Vallitalea longa: one gene and its partner. The main gene of each other region encodes a partner of the protein of the gene in region 2 in a complex. Links are inferred from orthologs where the notes say so. Each region holds a gene or a part of one and is shown on either strand. Other genes may lie near its edges.

What was found.
Region 1: the proteins of rpsG (region 2) and tig are in contact, whole or in part, in a crystal structure (PDB 3GTY), measured with the Thermotoga maritima proteins. The link is inferred for Vallitalea longa from one-to-one orthologs. Residues at the interface, in WP_004081843.1 of Thermotoga maritima: Lys34, Lys52, Lys55, Glu59, Arg62, Gln63, Glu66, Asn67, Lys69, Val71, Arg95, Ala109, Lys110, Lys111, Gly112, Arg113, Pro114, Glu117, Glu121, Ile124, Ala125, Tyr127, Asn128, Asn129, Thr130, Gly131, Lys135, Asp139, Arg142, Met143; in WP_004081061.1 of Thermotoga maritima: Glu122, Val124, Val129, Leu130, Tyr133, Glu188, Gly259, Ile262, Tyr263, Glu266, Ser270, Glu273, Gln274, Glu277, Arg308, Gln311, Ile312, Ser315, Tyr316, Glu325, Arg329, Arg336, Leu363, Phe366, Trp367, Arg373, Leu377, Arg381, Leu384, Glu387.

What each region holds. Positions count from the first base shown.
Region 1 is NZ_BRLB01000001.1:681,212-689,918, forward strand. What follows is about bases 3,021-6,000. They hold tig (trigger factor), read right to left. Parts: upstream 5,164-6,000; coding sequence 3,877-5,163; downstream 3,021-3,876. Other genes in these bases: clpX (ATP-dependent Clp protease ATP-binding subunit ClpX), read right to left, coding at 3,021-3,227; clpP (ATP-dependent Clp endopeptidase proteolytic subunit ClpP), read right to left, coding at 3,246-3,827; QMG30_RS03010 (alpha/beta-type small acid-soluble spore protein), read right to left, coding at 5,614-5,808. Also shown: lon (endopeptidase La), read right to left, coding at 1-1,811; more of clpX, read right to left, coding at 1,923-3,020; QMG30_RS03015 (hypothetical protein), read left to right, coding at 6,134-6,535; QMG30_RS03020 (ABC transporter ATP-binding protein), read right to left, coding at 6,791-7,726; QMG30_RS03025 (ABC transporter ATP-binding protein), read right to left, coding at 7,726-8,707. UniProt on the Bacillus subtilis protein: Involved in protein export. Acts as a chaperone by maintaining the newly synthesized protein in an open conformation. Functions as a peptidyl-prolyl cis-trans isomerase.
Region 2 is NZ_BRLB01000001.1:1,086,600-1,095,166, forward strand. The notes cover bases 5,728-8,567. They hold rpsG (30S ribosomal protein S7), read right to left. Parts: upstream 7,463-8,567; coding sequence 6,992-7,462; downstream 5,728-6,991. Other genes in these bases: fusA (elongation factor G), read right to left, coding at 5,728-6,815; rpsL (30S ribosomal protein S12), read right to left, coding at 7,666-8,079; QMG30_RS04775 (ribosomal L7Ae/L30e/S12e/Gadd45 family protein), read right to left, coding at 8,121-8,360; rpoC (DNA-directed RNA polymerase subunit beta'), read right to left, coding at 8,505-8,567. In the rest of the region: rplD (50S ribosomal protein L4), read right to left, coding at 1-334; rplC (50S ribosomal protein L3), read right to left, coding at 361-990; rpsJ (30S ribosomal protein S10), read right to left, coding at 1,102-1,413; QMG30_RS04750 (AraC family transcriptional regulator), read right to left, coding at 1,814-2,758; tuf (elongation factor Tu), read right to left, coding at 3,378-4,568; more of fusA, read right to left, coding at 4,728-5,727.

The DNA of each region.
Region 1 (8,707 bases), 410 kb from region 2 along the record:
GCTGTCCAAGCTAATCCTCTAACTACACCTACTTGAGATTTATCAGCTATTCTCTCAAAAGTATATAGTGGTATACCAAGATATTTTTGAATATTTTGTTCAGTTATCTTAATATACTCTTTATCATTAACTAATACTTCTTTTGCAACCTTCCTGCATATTTCTCCAATTCTTCTTTCTAAATTTCTAACTCCAGCTTCTCTAGTATAATCATCGATAAGTGTTTTTAATGCATTTTTGCTTATCTTGAGTTGACCTTCTTTCAATCCATGCTTATTCATTTGTTTTGCAATAAGATGGTTCGTTGCAATATGAAACTTCTCATTAGCAGTATAGCTGGAAACTTCTATTAGTTCTAATCTATCTAGAAGAGGCCTAGGTATAGTTTGAATTGAATTAGCTGTTGCAATAAATAATACATCAGATAGATCAACTGGTAGTTCAATATAATGATCTCTAAATTTATTATTTTGTTCAGAATCAAGTACTTCTAATAATGCAGAGGATGGATCTCCTCGGAAATCAGAACTCATTTTGTCGATTTCATCAAAAAGCATTAACGTGTTACTAGAACCTGCTTGCTTAAGTCCATTAACTATGCGTCCTGGCATAGCTCCAATATATGTTCTTCTATGTCCTCTTATTTCAGCTTCATCTCTTACTCCTCCTAAAGAAATTCTTACGTATTTTCTATTTAAGGCTTGTGCAATAGATTTAGCTATTGAAGTCTTACCTGTACCAGGTGGTCCTACTAAACATAATATGGGACTATCAGTTTTACTTGATAACTTCCTGACTGCTAGATGTTCTAATATTCTCTCTTTAACTTTTTTCAAACCATAATGGTCTTTTTCCAGAATTTCTTCTGCTCCCTTTATATCTTTGGACTCTTTAGTTTTTTTATTCCATGGAAGTTCCAAAAGACATTCGATGTAATTTCTGACTACTACACCTTCAGAAGAACCATTAGGTATTTTTTTCATTCTTCCTATTTCTTTTTCTATCTTTTCTTTTACAATTTTTGGTGCTTTTAGGCTTTTAAGTTGCTTAGTATATTTTTCTACTTCTTCACCTAATCCGTACTTATCTCCTAATTCGCTTTGTATTACTTTTAGCTGTTCTCTAAGGAAATATTCTTTTTGATTCTTATCGATCTTTTGTTTAACTTGAATTTGAATATCCTTTTTAATTCTACTAAGTTCAATTTCACTTTTTAAAATGGATATAGTTGTTTTTAATCTTTCTACAGGATTAATTTCCCCTAATATCTTTTGCTTATTCTCAAGAGAGATACTGATATTAGCAGCGATACTATCTGCCAATTTACCCACATCTTTAATTCCTAACATATTCTTAATAGTCTCAATAGAATACTGTGGATTAACATTAGAATACTCTTCTAAACTTTCAAAAGTTATTCTTAGTAATGCCTCTTTTTCTTCTTCATTTATTTCATAATTTGTTTTTTCAATGTTCTCAACTTCTGTCATTATGAACGGCTCTTCAAAAACAAATTTATTTATTTCTCCTCTTTCTAGACCTTCTACTAAAACTCTAATTATATTACCTGGAAGTTTTATTAACTGTTTTATCTTAGAGATTGTACCTATTTTGTATAAATTATCCGTTAACGGTTCATCTTCCTTTGCATCTTTTTGAGCTACAAGAAAAATCAACTGTTGATTCGTCATCGCTTCCTCTAATGCATTTACAGATTTCTTACGATTTACATCAAAATGTATAATCATATCAGGTAAAACGTTAATGCCTCTAAGGGCTAGTAAAGGAATTTTTATCATAGTTTTTTCCATGTTTATGTAACCTCGCTCCTTAAAAGAATTTTTATCATATGAAATTCAATGCGCTTTAATAAAAAGCCCCCTACTAGGCAGGGGGTATTTTATTTATAGGAAATTTTATTCCTAAGCTGTTTCATTTTCATTTTTACGTTTAGTTCTTTTTTTAGCCACAGGCTTTTTAAGTGATTGAATATTTTCATTAACCACTAATGTTGGATTTTCATTATTATCAATTACTTCTTTTGTAATTACGCATTTTTCTATTTTATCGTTCGAAGGTATTTCAAACATAACTTCTGTCATTATTTCTTCTATTATTGCTCTAAGCCCTCTCGCCCCTGTCTTACGATCAAGAGATTTCTTAGCTATTGATGTAAGAGCATCATCATTGAATTCTAATTCCACATTATCCATACTGAAGAGTGTTTGATATTGTTTTACTAAGGAATTCTTAGGTTTTACAAGTATATCAACTAGAGCATCTTCTGTTAAATTATCAAGAGTGACATTAACAGGTATACGTCCAACAAATTCTGGAATAAGTCCAAATTTTATAAGGTCCTGTGGTAAAAGTTCTTTTAATACATGACCTATTTGTTGGTTTTTAATACTATCAACTGTAGCACCAAATCCCATTGACTTTTCACCAACACGTTGTTGTATTATCTTTTCTAAACCGTCAAAAGCACCTGCACATATAAATAGAATATTAGTAGTATCTATTTGTATAAATTCTTGATGTGGATGTTTTCTTCCACCTTGTGGAGGAACAGAAGCAATAGTTCCTTCTAAAATCTTCAATAATGCTTGTTGAACACCTTCACCACTTACATCTCTTGTAATTGATGGATTATCCGATTTTCTAGCTATCTTATCTATTTCATCAATGTATATGATTCCTTGTTCAGCCTTTTCTATATCAAAATCTGCTGCTTGAATAAGTCGTAGTAATATATTTTCAACATCTTCACCGACATAACCTGCTTCAGTTAATGAAGTAGCATCCGCTATTGCAAAAGGTACACCTAACATTTTTGCCAATGTCTGTGCCATATATGTCTTACCTGAACCTGTTGGTCCAACCATGATAATATTACTCTTCTGAAGTTCTACATCATCGTTTTTAATATCACTTCTGATTCTTTTGTAATGATTATAAACAGCTACTGCCAATGTTTTCTTAGCATCTTCTTGACCAATAACATATTCATCTAGAAATGTTTTTATTTCTAGTGGTTTTGGTATATTTTCAAGATCTTGCGCTTCTTTGTAATCTTGGAATTCTTCTTCTATAATTTCTGCACATAGTTCAATACACTCGTCACAAATATAAACGTTAGGACCTGCTATAAGTTTCCTTACTTGGTCTTGAGCTTTGTGACAAAATGAACACCTAAGTTGTTTTTTGTCTTCATATTTATTAGCCACTGCTTCACCTACTTTCGGCTATCTTTTTTCAAATACTTTGTCAATAAGACCATATTCTTTAGCAGCTTCAGCTGTTAGGAAGTTATCTCTATCAGTGTCTTTTTCTATAACTTCTAATGGCTGACCAGTTCTTTCGCTTAGTATTTGATTAAGTTTTTCTCTTATTGCAATTATTCTATCTGCGTGTATTTTAATATCAACAGCTTGACCTTGAGTTCCTCCAAGTGGTTGATGTATCATTATTTCTGCATTAGGCAAAGCAAATCTTTTTCCTTTAGCTCCACCTGCAAGTAAGAATGCACCCATACTAGCAGCCATACCAATACATATTGTTGAAACATCAGGTTTAATGTATTGCATAGTGTCATATATAGCCATTCCTGCTGTAATTGACCCTCCTGGACTATTTATATATACATGAATGTCTTTTTCTGGGTCTTCAGCTTCTAGGAATAATAATTGAGCTACAACTAAGCTTGCAGTTGTGTCATTTACTTCCTCGCCTAAAAAAATAATTCTTTCTTTTAAAAGTCTGGAAAAAATATCGTAAGATCTTTCTCCTCTACTTGTTTGCTCTACGACATAAGGTACTAAACTCATAATTTTTACCTCCTCTACCTTTTATCTTACGCAAATAAAGTGCTTATTATTACACTTCTTTAGCTTGTTCTGTAATGAAATCAAGTGCTTTACGATTCTTGATATCATCTTTTATTGATTCTTTTTCTTCTTCGCCAACAGTCTCTTTTATCTTTTCAATTTCCATTTTATAAGCTTCTGCCATTTTCTTTAATTCTTCGTCTAATTCTTCATCTGTAGCTTGAATATTTTCTGCTTTAGCGATTGCTTCTAATACTAATCTAGATTTTATTCTCTTTTCTGCATCAGTTTTCATAGTATCTTTTAATGTCGCCATATTCTGTCCAGTAAAACCAAAGTATTGTTCTAGAGATAATCCTTGATATTGTAATCTTGTAGCAAAATCTTGAGTCATATTTTCTGCTTGTAAATCAATCATAGGATCTGCTATTTCCATACTAGCGTTCTCGATAACTTTTTGAAGAACATCTTCTTGTTTTTTAGATTTTGCTGCATTTTCTTTTTGCTCTAAAAGTTTTGCCTTAACATCTTGTTTATATTCATCAAGTGTGTCAAATTCAGATACGTCTTTAGCAAATTCATCATCTACTTCTGGTAATTCCTTGAATTTGATTTCTTTAATATTAACTTTAAACAATGCAGGTTTTCCTTGTAAATCTTCTTGTTGATAATCTTCTGGAAAATTCACATTAATTTCTATGTCTTCTCCAATATTCTTTCCTATCAATTGATCTTCAAATGTATCAATAAATGAATGTGATCCAATAGTTAATGAATAGTTTTCGGATTTACCACCTTCAAAAGGTTCATTATCAATAAATCCTTCAAAATCAATTACAACTTGGTCATTATTTTCAACTGCTCTATCTGTAACATCAATCAATCTTGAATTTTTATCTCTTATTTTTTCGATTTCTGCATCTACATCTTCTTCAGTAACATCTATATCATTTTTCTCGATTTCAATACCTTTGTATTCACCTAAAGTCACTTCTGGTTTAACTGCGACTTCAGCTGTAAAAATCATAGCTTTTCCTTTTTCTACTTGTTGCACATCAACTTCTGGTCTTGATACAACTTCTAAGTTGTTTTCTTCTATAGCTTTATCATATGCATCTGGAATTATGTAGTTGACTGCATCCTCATAAAAAATTTCTGCTCCATAAGTTTTCTCGATTAATTGTCTTGGTACTCTACCTTTTCTGAATCCTGGAACTGTAATCTTATTTTTATTTTTGCTATATGCATGCTTCATGCCTTCTTCAAAGCGTTCTGCATCAACTTCAATGGTAAGTTTCACCATGCTTTTTTCTAGTGTTTCTACATTAACGTTCATTTAAAATTGTTCCTCCTTAATTTATATAGTAGGAAAGTCATTTTCTTCCCTTTTTATTTCTTTGAAGATGAAGTGTGCTGTTATAAATTAATTCACTCTATATAAAAGGGCATAGCTGTTCCTATTTAACCATTTGTATATTATACCATAGTGATTATGATAAATCTACACATTTTTACTATTATCTAAAATTACTAATTAAGACTTCTTACATAATTGTTACTCTAAAGAATCTTAAATTTTTGATTAATCAGTCACATTAATAAAGTATTGTTTTTTTATTAAGATTTTATACACCTATTTCTAAAAATAGGTTTTTTTAACATAAATGATACTGAATCTACGACTGGTTAATTATACTATAGCATATTAATAATACGCAATAAAAAAATCCCAGAAATGTTATCTCTAGGATTTTAATATATTTTCATAAACATTTTTTTCAAATGATTAATAAGAACCACCTGAAGACATAGATTGCTCTTGTTTTTCAATCATTCTCTTAACCATTTCTCCACCTACTGAACCAGCTTGAGCAGAAGTTAAATCACCATTATAACCTTGTTTCAAGTTAACATTAAGTTCATTAGCTATTTCATACTTAAACTTGTTTAGTGCATCTGTTGCTTGCTTGTTATATGCCATTTAAAATCACCTCCGTAATGATAGTATTAACTATAATTCATTTTTTACTATGGTATTTGTAACCATTTTCAAAACCAATTATTACATATGATTTTAAAAGGATTATAAGTTATAATCTTATTATGCAAAAGTTGATGCAAATGCTTTATCATATTGTCTTCGTATAGATTATTACTAGTTATTTAATCTTATTACTTAATTTTATTATATGCATTCAAATAAAAAAACAAATAAATTTTGACATACATTTTTTTGAAAAACTGTTGATTTTTAACTAATTTTAGATATTATTAAATAATACTATATTTTTTTAGGAGGTCTTTTAATGACTACATATCTAGAATATTACAATAATTATCTTTCACCAAAATTAAAAGAAATAGACTTGTTTTTAAAAACACAAGAAAAAGATGTTATTGAAATGGGTATTGTCTCACAACTACTGGAAATCTCAAATGAAGAGATTAAAAAAATAATGGATACTAATGGTATTGATAATATAAGTAAACATTCCTTCATAATGATAATGTTCTATGGAAGTAGCGACATATGTAAATTATTCTCTAGAGAAGTGAAACGTAAGGTTCTTGATTCTTACAGTCCTTCTGATATTTCATATATTTATCAGATACCTTACGAAAATGTTATACAAGCAGCCGAAGAAGCAAGTATCGAAAATATAACAACAAAAAATATCAATAAATTATTTTCATACATATATGTTTAGAAGATTTTTATCTAATCTCTCTTATACGTGATATGATATTTCCAACAAAACAATAATTATATAAAATCTACTTAATATATAACATTATTTCATAAAAAATGAAGTTCTACTACCGCATATGGAAATCTAATTTCATATACAAAAAAGTAGAACTTTTTTATTGGTATTCATCATATTCTATTAAAAATTAAAATTACTAAAATTAAAGACTACATAGCTTAAAGAGCTGTATAGTCTTTTATCTTTTATTTTATATTAATATAAAGCATTCCATTTTTCTATTTCCTCATCATTACCATATATGAAATGACCTGGATCAACTTCTACCCATTTTGGTAGGTTTTTAGTATAATCATGTTCAACTTCTGGTTTGTAAGCATGACGTCTTCTTGTTCGTTCAGTAATAGGATCTGGCAATGGAATAGCTGATAATAACGATCTAGTGTATGGGTGCAAAGGTTTTTCAAATAGTTGCTTACTAGTTGTAAGTTCCATAAGTTTACCTTTATACATAACAGCAATTCTATCACTTATATACTTAACCATAGATAAATCATGGGCAATAAATAAGTATGTCAATCCTCTTTTTTGCTTTAATTCATTCATTAAGTTAACAACTTGAGCCTGAATAGAAACATCAAGTGCTGATATAGGTTCATCAGCTATAATAAACTTAGGCTCAACAGCCATAGCCCTAGCTATACCTATTCTTTGTCTTTGACCACCTGAGAATTCATGAGGATAACGATCTGCATGCTGCTCATTAAGCCCAACAATGTTTAACATTTCTATTATTTTTTCTCTTCTCTCGGTTTTGTTTTTAACCAACTTATGAATATCTAATCCTTCAGCTATAATATCTTCAACTTTCATACGTGGATTGAGACATGCCATAGGGTCTTGAAATATCATTTGCATATTTCTATTAACATTGGCAACAACTTTTTTAGGGACTTTACCATCAATCCTGTCCCCTTCCATAAATACTTTTCCACCTGTAGGATCATATAGTCTAATCATTGTCCTACCAGTAGTAGATTTACCTGAACCCGATTCTCCAACTAAACCAAAGGTTTCACCTTTATATATTTTAAATGAAACATCATCTACAGCTTTTACTACACTTTTTCTACCTAATTTAAAGTATTGCTTTAGATTTTGAATTTCAACTAATACTTCTTTTTCAGCCATTAGTTATTCACCTCTTTCAAACGTTCTCTACGTTTAATAATAACTTCAGGTGGCTTTACTTCAGGTGCATATTCATGCAATAACCAAGTAGCTGCCTTATGAGTATCAGTTATATCAAACAATGGAGGTTGTTCTTCAAAATCTACTTCCATAGCATATTTACTTCTTAAAGCAAATGCATCACCAGTAGGTGGCTTAATTAGGTTAGGAGGAGTACCTGGTATAGCATATAATGCTCCTTCAGTTTCTAGGTCCGGCATTGAACCAATAAGACCCCATGTGTATGGATGTCTTGGATCATAGAAAATCTCATCACTTGTGCCTATTTCAACCAACTTACCAGCGTACATAACAGCAACTCTATCCGCTACATTTGCTACTACACCAAGGTCATGAGTTATAAATATAACTGAAGCTCCAATCTTCTTCTGTAGATCTTTAACTAAATCAAGTATCTGTGCTTGAATCGTTACATCAAGAGCAGTAGTTGGTTCATCAGCTATTAATATAGTTGGTTCACAAGCTAATGCTATAGCAATAACAATTCTTTGTCTCATACCACCAGAAAATTGGTGAGGATATTGTTTCATCCTTTTTCTAGGCTCAGGAATTCCAACCATATCAATAAGTTTAACTGCCTTTTCAAAAGCTTCTAATTTAGATGCTTTTTGATGAAGTCTAATAACTTCCATTATCTGTTTACCTATAGTCATTGTAGGATCTAATGATGTCATTGGATCTTGAAATATCATAGCCATCTTATTCCCTCTGACTGAGTGAAGATGAGTTTCTTTCATCTTAGTAATATCATTATCTTCAAATAAAATATGTCCATTCTTATAATAACCATTATCAGCTAGTAAACCCATAACTCCTTTAACCGTTACAGACTTACCGGAACCCGATTCTCCAACTATAGCTAATGTTTCTCCTTTAAATAAATCAAAAGATATACCTCTAACAGCCTGCACATCACCTGCA
Region 2 (8,567 bases):
ATTTTAATGCCGCTCTTTTTTCTTTTTTGTTTAATTTAATTGAATAATCTCTTGGCTTTGGAGCAAATACAACTCCACCACCTGTCCATTGTGGTGCACGAATTGATCCTTGTCTCGCTCTACCTGTTCCTTTTTGTCTCCAAGGCTTAGCACCGCCACCTCTTACTTCTGAACGAGTTTTAGCACTTTGTGTGCCTTGGCGTTTATTTGCAAGCTGTCCTACAACTGACATATGCATTAAGTGTTCATTTATTTCTACACCAAATATATTGTCATTAAGTTCTATATCTCCAACTTGTTTACCTTCCATGTTGTAAACAGAAACTTTAGCCATGTTCGTTCCTCCTTCCTACGTATTAACTAAGCTTTTACGCTATTTACTATTGTTACTATTGATTTTTTAGGTCCTGGTACAGCACCTTTAATTAGAAGCAAGTTATTTTCTACATCAACTTTTACTACTTCTAAGTTTTGAACTGTTACATTTTCACTACCCATATGACCTGGTAATTTTTTACCCTTGAATACTTTTGATGGTGAAGAAGCTCCACCCATAGATCCGGATACTCTATGTGACTTAGAACCATGACCCATTGGTCCTCTTGATTGGTTATGTCTCTTAATTGATCCTTGGAATCCTTTACCTTTTGATACACCAGAAACATCTACTTTGTCGCCAATTTCAAATGCATCAGCCTTGATTTCATTTCCTACTTCAAATTCATCAGCATTATCAAGTCTAAACTCTTTTATATGCTTCTTAAAGCTAACACCTGCTTTGTCAAAATGACCTTTCATTGGCTTATTAGTAAGTTTTTCTTTCTTATCACCAAATCCAACTTGTACAGCTTTGTATCCATCATTTTCTACAGTTTTCACTTGAATAACTGTACATGGTCCTGCTTCTAGTACTGTTACAGGTACTAACTCTCCACTTTCTTCAAATATTTGAGTCATACCGATTTTTTTAGCTAATATAGCTTTTTTCATTTCCTTTGCACCTCCTAATAATCTACAGCGGATTACACTTATGTGTAATCATCCTAGATGGCTTATAGTCTTTATATAAACCTCTAAGGGATATTATACTATTTCGTATAATTATTTAACATCTACTTTGATATCTACCCCTGCAGGTAGTTCAAGTCTCATTAAAGCATCTACTGTCTTAGCTGTTGGCATAAGTATGTCAATTAATCTTTTATGAGTTCTTTGTTCGAATTGTTCTCTGGAATCTTTGTACTTGTGCACAGCTCTAAGAATAGTTACAACCTCTTTCTTAGTAGGTAATGGAATTGGTCCACTCACCTTAGCACCAGTTTTCTTAGCTGTTTCAATAATTTTCTTTGAAGATTGATCGATTAATTGATGATCGTATGCTTTTAAGCTAATTCTCATTTTTTGACTTGCCATAAAAAAAGTCGCCTCCTTTTCGTACTCTAGTACGACAAGTGGTGACTGTACATCGCTCCGTGTGTATCATATACTCAACACACTCAAATCAAGCCTACATCGCTTTGACTTTATATTGTACAGTGACCTTGCCGCCAGTTTCTTGAACATGACATTCGCTCCATGTGAATTACCCGCTTTTGCGGCAACCTCACATTTCAACGCTATCTTTGTCACAGCATTTAATAGTATACACTAAGAATGTCTATAATGCAAGGGTTTTTCGAGATTTTTTTATAGTTTTTTCATGTTTTAAAAAATCTCAAATAAGTAATGTAAAATTCAACTATTTTATTTGGTATATATTATAATTTTAACCAAAAAACAGTACCCATAGGCACTGCTTTTATAAATTCTCCATTTATTTTCTTTTAACCAATACCATTATATCCATTTCAGGTGGATTCTTGATAATATCTATAGGCGGTACCTGTACTTGCTGTGGATTGGGATGGTCTTTTAGACACCTATAATCATAATACTCTGCCGCAAAATCACCTATCATGACATAATCACTGTTAGGAAGCCAAGATTGCAAAAGATAAGCCATAGCCTTATCCAGTGCTGCATTAGTCAACTCAAAGAAATTCTCTGCCGAAAAAGTACATACTACATATAAACCTTTTGGTATGACATATTGATATAATCTGCTATCATTATCATCAAAATCATCAACTTGTACTGCCGCCAGATAATTGAACCAATCTTTCTTATTGGATGGAAACGATACACCGAACTCTACATTCTCATCACTCTGATTAAGTATATCCTTCTTGACTTCAACATACTCATTCCATGCAACTCCAGGATTATCTTGACCCGCAACCCCCATCTCACATTCTTTAACAATTCCCATTATCTTAATGTCTTCCTCTATCTTCTTAACGTTAAATTCTATAACAACTCCAGAAGCTACCAGAGGAACTCCAATATCCACTGATCTGTATTTCAAAGACAAATCAGGCTTGTAAAAATGTGCAAGAGGTATATCCTTCTTCTTATATTCAGTAGGTGTCATATCATATACCGCCTTAAAGGTCCTTGTAAAATTCTCTAAACTATTAAACCCATTCCTAAAAGCAATATCCGTAATCTTTCCACCATCTTTAATATCCTCAGAAGCCTTAGCCAATCTTCTTAACCTAACATACTCCATAACCGTAACACCAACAAGCTTATAAAACAGCCTCTGAAAATAAAACTTGGACAACATCCCCATCTCTGCCAACATATCAATACACAAATCTTCATCTAAATGCTCTTCAATATAATCAATAACTCCTTGCATCTCATTATACTCATACATTCTTTATCTCTCTCCTCCTTAGAATTATTAACTATATTATATCATCACATCATATTGATTTCTTGACCATAAATGCCCTATTCATCAAAAACCTAATAATCCTAACGTAATTATAATACTTCATCAACTTAACTTTTCTAAGTACATAACCCTTTAACTCAAATCCTATATACTTCTTCCTATCAAAACCATATAAAAATTATCATAACCTTTAGGTGAACTGTCTAATACCACTATGTTTTTCTTCTCTCATAGATATCAAAATATTATTAACCCCCTATCAACAAATAAAATATCTTATCCCCATACCAATCTATAAAATCAACCTCATACACCTCTACCAACCTCATAACAACAACATCTTATCCCCACACACTACCTTTAATAACTCCTCATAATTATTATAAAAAAACAAGGGAATCCAATTACATATCTCCCGTACAAGCTTACTAGCCCAAACTACAGGGGTATTAGTGGTAGGTTTAACGCAGACCGACCGCTTTTTGGGTAAGGCAAGTTAAACCTACCACTAATACCCCCTCCACCTAGCCCCCAACAATTCTAACCATAAAAAAAGCAGTGCATCAAGCACTGCTTTTTCAATATTAAATAAAATATATTATTCAATAATTTCTGCTACTGATCCAGCACCTACAGTTCTTCCACCCTCACGGATAGCGAAACGTAAACCTTTTTCCATAGCGATTGGAGCAATAAGTTCAATTTCCATTTCAATGTTATCACCAGGCATACACATTTCTACACCTTCTGCAAGGTTGATTACACCAGTAATATCAGTAGTTCTGAAATAGAATTGTGGTCTATAGTTTGAGAAGAATGGAGTATGACGTCCACCTTCTTCTTTTTTAAGAACGTAAACTTGTGCTTTAAATTTAGTATGAGGAGTAATTGTACCAGGTTTAGCTAATACTTGACCTCTTTCGATTTCATCTCTTTGAACACCACGAAGTAATGCACCGATGTTATCACCAGCTTGAGCTTCGTCTAATAATTTACGGAACATTTCTACTCCTGTACAAACAACTTTTCTTGATTCTCCAATTCCAACGATTTCAATTTCGTCAGATACGTGAAGTACTCCACGTTCAACTCTACCAGTTGCAACAGTACCACGACCAGTAATTGAGAATACGTCTTCTACAGGCATTAAGAAAGGTTTGTCAATATCTCTTTCTGGAGATGGAATATAAGCATCTACTTCTTTCATTAAGTCTAAGATCTTATCTCCCCATTCTGATGTTGGGTCTTCTAATGCTTTTAAAGCAGAACCCATAACGATAGGAATATCATCACCTGGGAAATCATATTCAGTTAATAACTCTCTGATTTCCATTTCTACTAATTCTAATAATTCTTCATCATCAACCATGTCACATTTGTTCATGAAAACAACAATATATTCAACACCAACTTGGCCTGATAATAAAATATGCTCACGGGTTTGAGGCATTGGACCATCTGCAGCTGAAACAACTAAGATAGCTCCATCCATTTGTGCTGCACCAGTAATCATATTTTTAACATAGTCAGCATGGCCTGGACAGTCTACGTGTGCGTAGTGTCTAGTTTCAGTTTCGTACTCAACGTGTGCTGTTGAGATAGTGATTCCACGTTCTCTCTCTTCTGGAGCTTTATCAATATTATCAAAAGCAACTGCTTCTCCAGTTCCTAATCTTTCATGTATAGTTTTTGTAATTGCAGCTGTTAATGTTGTTTTACCATGGTCAACGTGTCCAATAGTACCAATATTAACGTGTGGTTTGGTTCTTTCATATTTAGCTTTAGCCATTTAAAATCTTCCTCCTTTTATATCTAGGGCAAATCCCCTAATTTGTCCATTCATTTCTGAATTGGTCTTCTTTTTCAATTATATTTTATTAAATTAAATTTTGCAAGTTTTTTATTACTATTTCATATTACAATACGATTATTCGTCAAAGTGTACAAATTAATTTGTTTCTTTACCAGCAATAATCTTTTCTTGTATTGATTTTGGTAGTGGCTCAAAATGATCGAATTGCATTACATATGTTCCTCTACCTTGAGTTTTGGAACGTAAGTCAGTAGCATAACCGAACATCTGTGATAATGGTACAAATCCGTGGATTTGTTGAACACCATTACGAGGTTCCATACCTTCAATACGTCCTCTACGTGAGTTGATGTCACCAATAACATCACCCATGTAATCTTCTGGTACTGAAACGTCAACTCTCATGATTGGTTCACATAAAGTTGCTCCACCTTTTTTCATAGCTTCTTTAAATGCCATAGAACCAGCAATCTTAAATGCCATTTCAGATGAGTCAACATCATGATATGATCCATCATAACACTCTGCTTTAATACCAAGTACAGGATATCCTGCAAGTATACCAGTACTCATTGCATCTTGAATTCCATTATCTACTGCTGGTATATATTCTTTTGGAATAGATCCACCAACTATAGCATTAACAAATTCATAAGTTTCCTCACTGTTTACGTCCATTGGAGAGAATCTAACTTTACAATGTCCGTATTGTCCACGACCACCTGATTGACGTACGAATTTACCTTCAACTTCAACTTCTTTAGTGATTGTTTCTTTGTAAGCAACTTGAGGTTGACCTACATTAGCTTCTACTTTAAATTCTCTAAGTAGACGGTCTACAATGATTTCTAGATGAAGTTCACCCATACCAGATATAATTGTTTGACCAGTATCATGGTCTGTGTGAGTCTTGAATGTTGGGTCTTCTTCTGCTAATTTTGCAAGAGCGATACCCATCTTTTCTTGACCAGCTTTTGTCTTAGGCTCTATAGCTACGTGAATAACTGGTTCTGGGAAAATCATTGATTCAAGTATTACTGGATGCTTTTCATCACATAGAGTATCACCAGTTGAAGTAACTTTTAAACCTACTGCTGCTGCAATATCTCCTGAGTATACTTTACTGATTTCTTCTCTTTTATTAGCATGCATTTGAAGAATACGTCCCATACGTTCTTTTTTATTCTTAGTAGAGTTAAATATATAAGAACCTGAATTAGTTGTTCCTGAATAAACTCTAAAGAATGCAAGTTTTCCAACAAATGGGTCTGCCATAATCTTGAATGCTAATGCTGAGAAAGGTTCTTCGTCTGAAGATGGTCTTTCTACTTCTTCTTCTGTATCTGGGTCAATACCTTGAATAGCAGGTACATCTATTGGAGCTGGCATAAATTCAACAACTGCATCTAATAATTTTTGGACACCTTTGTTTCTATATGCTGTTCCACATAGAACAGGTATAATATCAACATTAATAACTGCTGCTCTAAGAGCTTTCTTTAATTCTTTAACAGTAACCTCTTCACCTTCAAGATATTTTTCCATTAAATCTTCATCAGTTTCAGCAATAGCTTCAACCATAGCTTCTCTGTATTCTTCTGCTTGTTCTAACATATCAGCTGGTATTTCTTCTTCTGATATTTCTTGACCTAAATCGTCTTTGTAAATATATGATTTCATATTCATCAAGTCAATAAGACCGACAAAATCATCTTCTGCTCCAATTGGTAATTGGATTGGTACTGCATTGGCACCAAGTCTATCTCTCATCATGTCAACAGCGTTATAGAAATCTGCACCCATAATATCCATTTTATTAACAAATGCCATTCTAGGTACTCTATATTTATCTGCTTGACGCCATACTGTCTCGGATTGTGGCTCAACTCCACCTTTTGCACAAAATACACCTACAGAACCATCTAAAACACGGAGTGAACGTTCTACTTCTACTGTAAAGTCAACGTGCCCCGGTGTATCAATAATATTAATCCTATGATTTAACCATTGACATGTTGTAGCTGCGGAAGTAATAGTTATTCCTCTTTCTTGTTCTTGTTCCATCCAGTCCATCTGAGCTGCACCTTCATGAGTTTCCCCAATCTTGTGAGTTCTTCCAGTATAGAATAAGATACGTTCTGTTAGTGTTGTTTTACCTGCATCAATATGAGCCATGATCCCAATATTTCTAGTTCTCTCTAGTGGGAATTGTCTTCCATCCAAAGTTTATTCCTCCTTTGGTAATCAACGGTTTCTTAGCTACAATTTATTGATTATTATGCGGAAAATAAAATTTCCGCATACCTTTTTTTTACAACACATTATTATATGCATTATTAGTAATTTGGTGTAACTATATACACTATATTAAAATAATATATAATTGTTTGCAATTACAATTAGAATCTGTAATGTGCAAATGCCTTGTTTGCTTCTGCCATTTTGTGAGTATCTTCTCTCTTCTTAACTGAAGCACCAGTATTGTTTGCTGCGTCCATAATTTCAGCAGCTAAACGATCAACCATAGTTCTTTCTCCACGCTTACGTGTGTAGATAGTTAACCAACGAAGTCCTAATGCTTGTCTTCTCTCTGGTCTAACTTCCATAGGAACTTGGTAAGTAGATCCACCAACACGTCTAGCTTTAACTTCAAGAACAGGCATAATATTGTTCATAGCTTCTTTAAAAACTTCTACTGCATCTTTTCCTGTTTTATCAGCTACTTTTTCAAATGCTCCGTATACAATTTTTTGTGCAACTCCCTTTTTACCATCTAACATGATGTTATTGATAAGTTTAGTTACAACTTTATCACTGTATATTGGATCAGCTAATACTTCTCTTTTTTGAATATGTCCTTTACGTGGCACGGCTCTTCCCTCCTTAATAATAATTAATTCTTCGGTACTCATGAATAAGTTATCCATGTTCGTGCTCGGTATATCGTAATATATATATAATCCTGCAACCTACAGGTAATATTCCGGTTTTACCTAGCACTAATTAGCATATTACTGGGGTTTTCCTCATATAAAATACTAATTATTGATTTTAGTAATCAATGACTTAAGAATTATTTTTTTGGTCTCTTTGCTCCATACTTGGAACGTGATTGTTTACGGTCAGCTACACCAGCTGTATCTAGTGTACCCCTAACAACATGATAACGTGTACCAGGTAAGTCTTTTACCCTTCCACCTCTTAGTAGAACAACACTATGTTCTTGTAGGTTATGTCCTTCACCAGGAATATAACCTGTTACTTCGATACCATTTGTTAAACGAACCCTTGCAATTTTACGAAGAGCTGAGTTTGGTTTTTTAGGAGTAGCTGTTTTTACTGCTGTACAAACACCTCTTTTTTGTGGTGAAGATATATTAGTAGTTCTTTTGTGTAATGAATTATAACCTTTTTGAAGAGCTGGCGCTGTTGATTTCTTAGTTGAAACCTCTCTACCTTTTCTTATTAATTGGTTAATAGTAGGCATCAATTTCACCTCCTGTAATTTTTTTAAGATGCCCTAACATCTTATTTAATTAGTGCTGCGGTTGCTGTTTTTACTTCTACATCGCAAACTGAACCTAATTCCACCATAGTATTAATATATACTACAGGAATTTGCTGACTCTTAGCTAACTCAATAGCTTTTATAGTAACCTTACTTTGCGCATCTTTCGCTACATAAAGCACTTTTACGTCTTGATTCTCAAGAGCTTTTAGAGTCTGTTTCATCCCAATTACTTTGGAATTAGTCTTTAATCGGTGCACATAGATCATCCCTTTCGGTCACTAATAAAAAATATTTCAATGCACACTGCTGAATTTTAACACTATTCTTTATAAATGTCAAGGATTTTAATAAAACACCCTAGATTTTATAAAAATCTAGGGCAAATTATACATTATAATTTTTTATTCTTCAAATAAAACGTCATCAATTAATGGTTCTTCTTCAACGAACTTCTCAATTCCTAC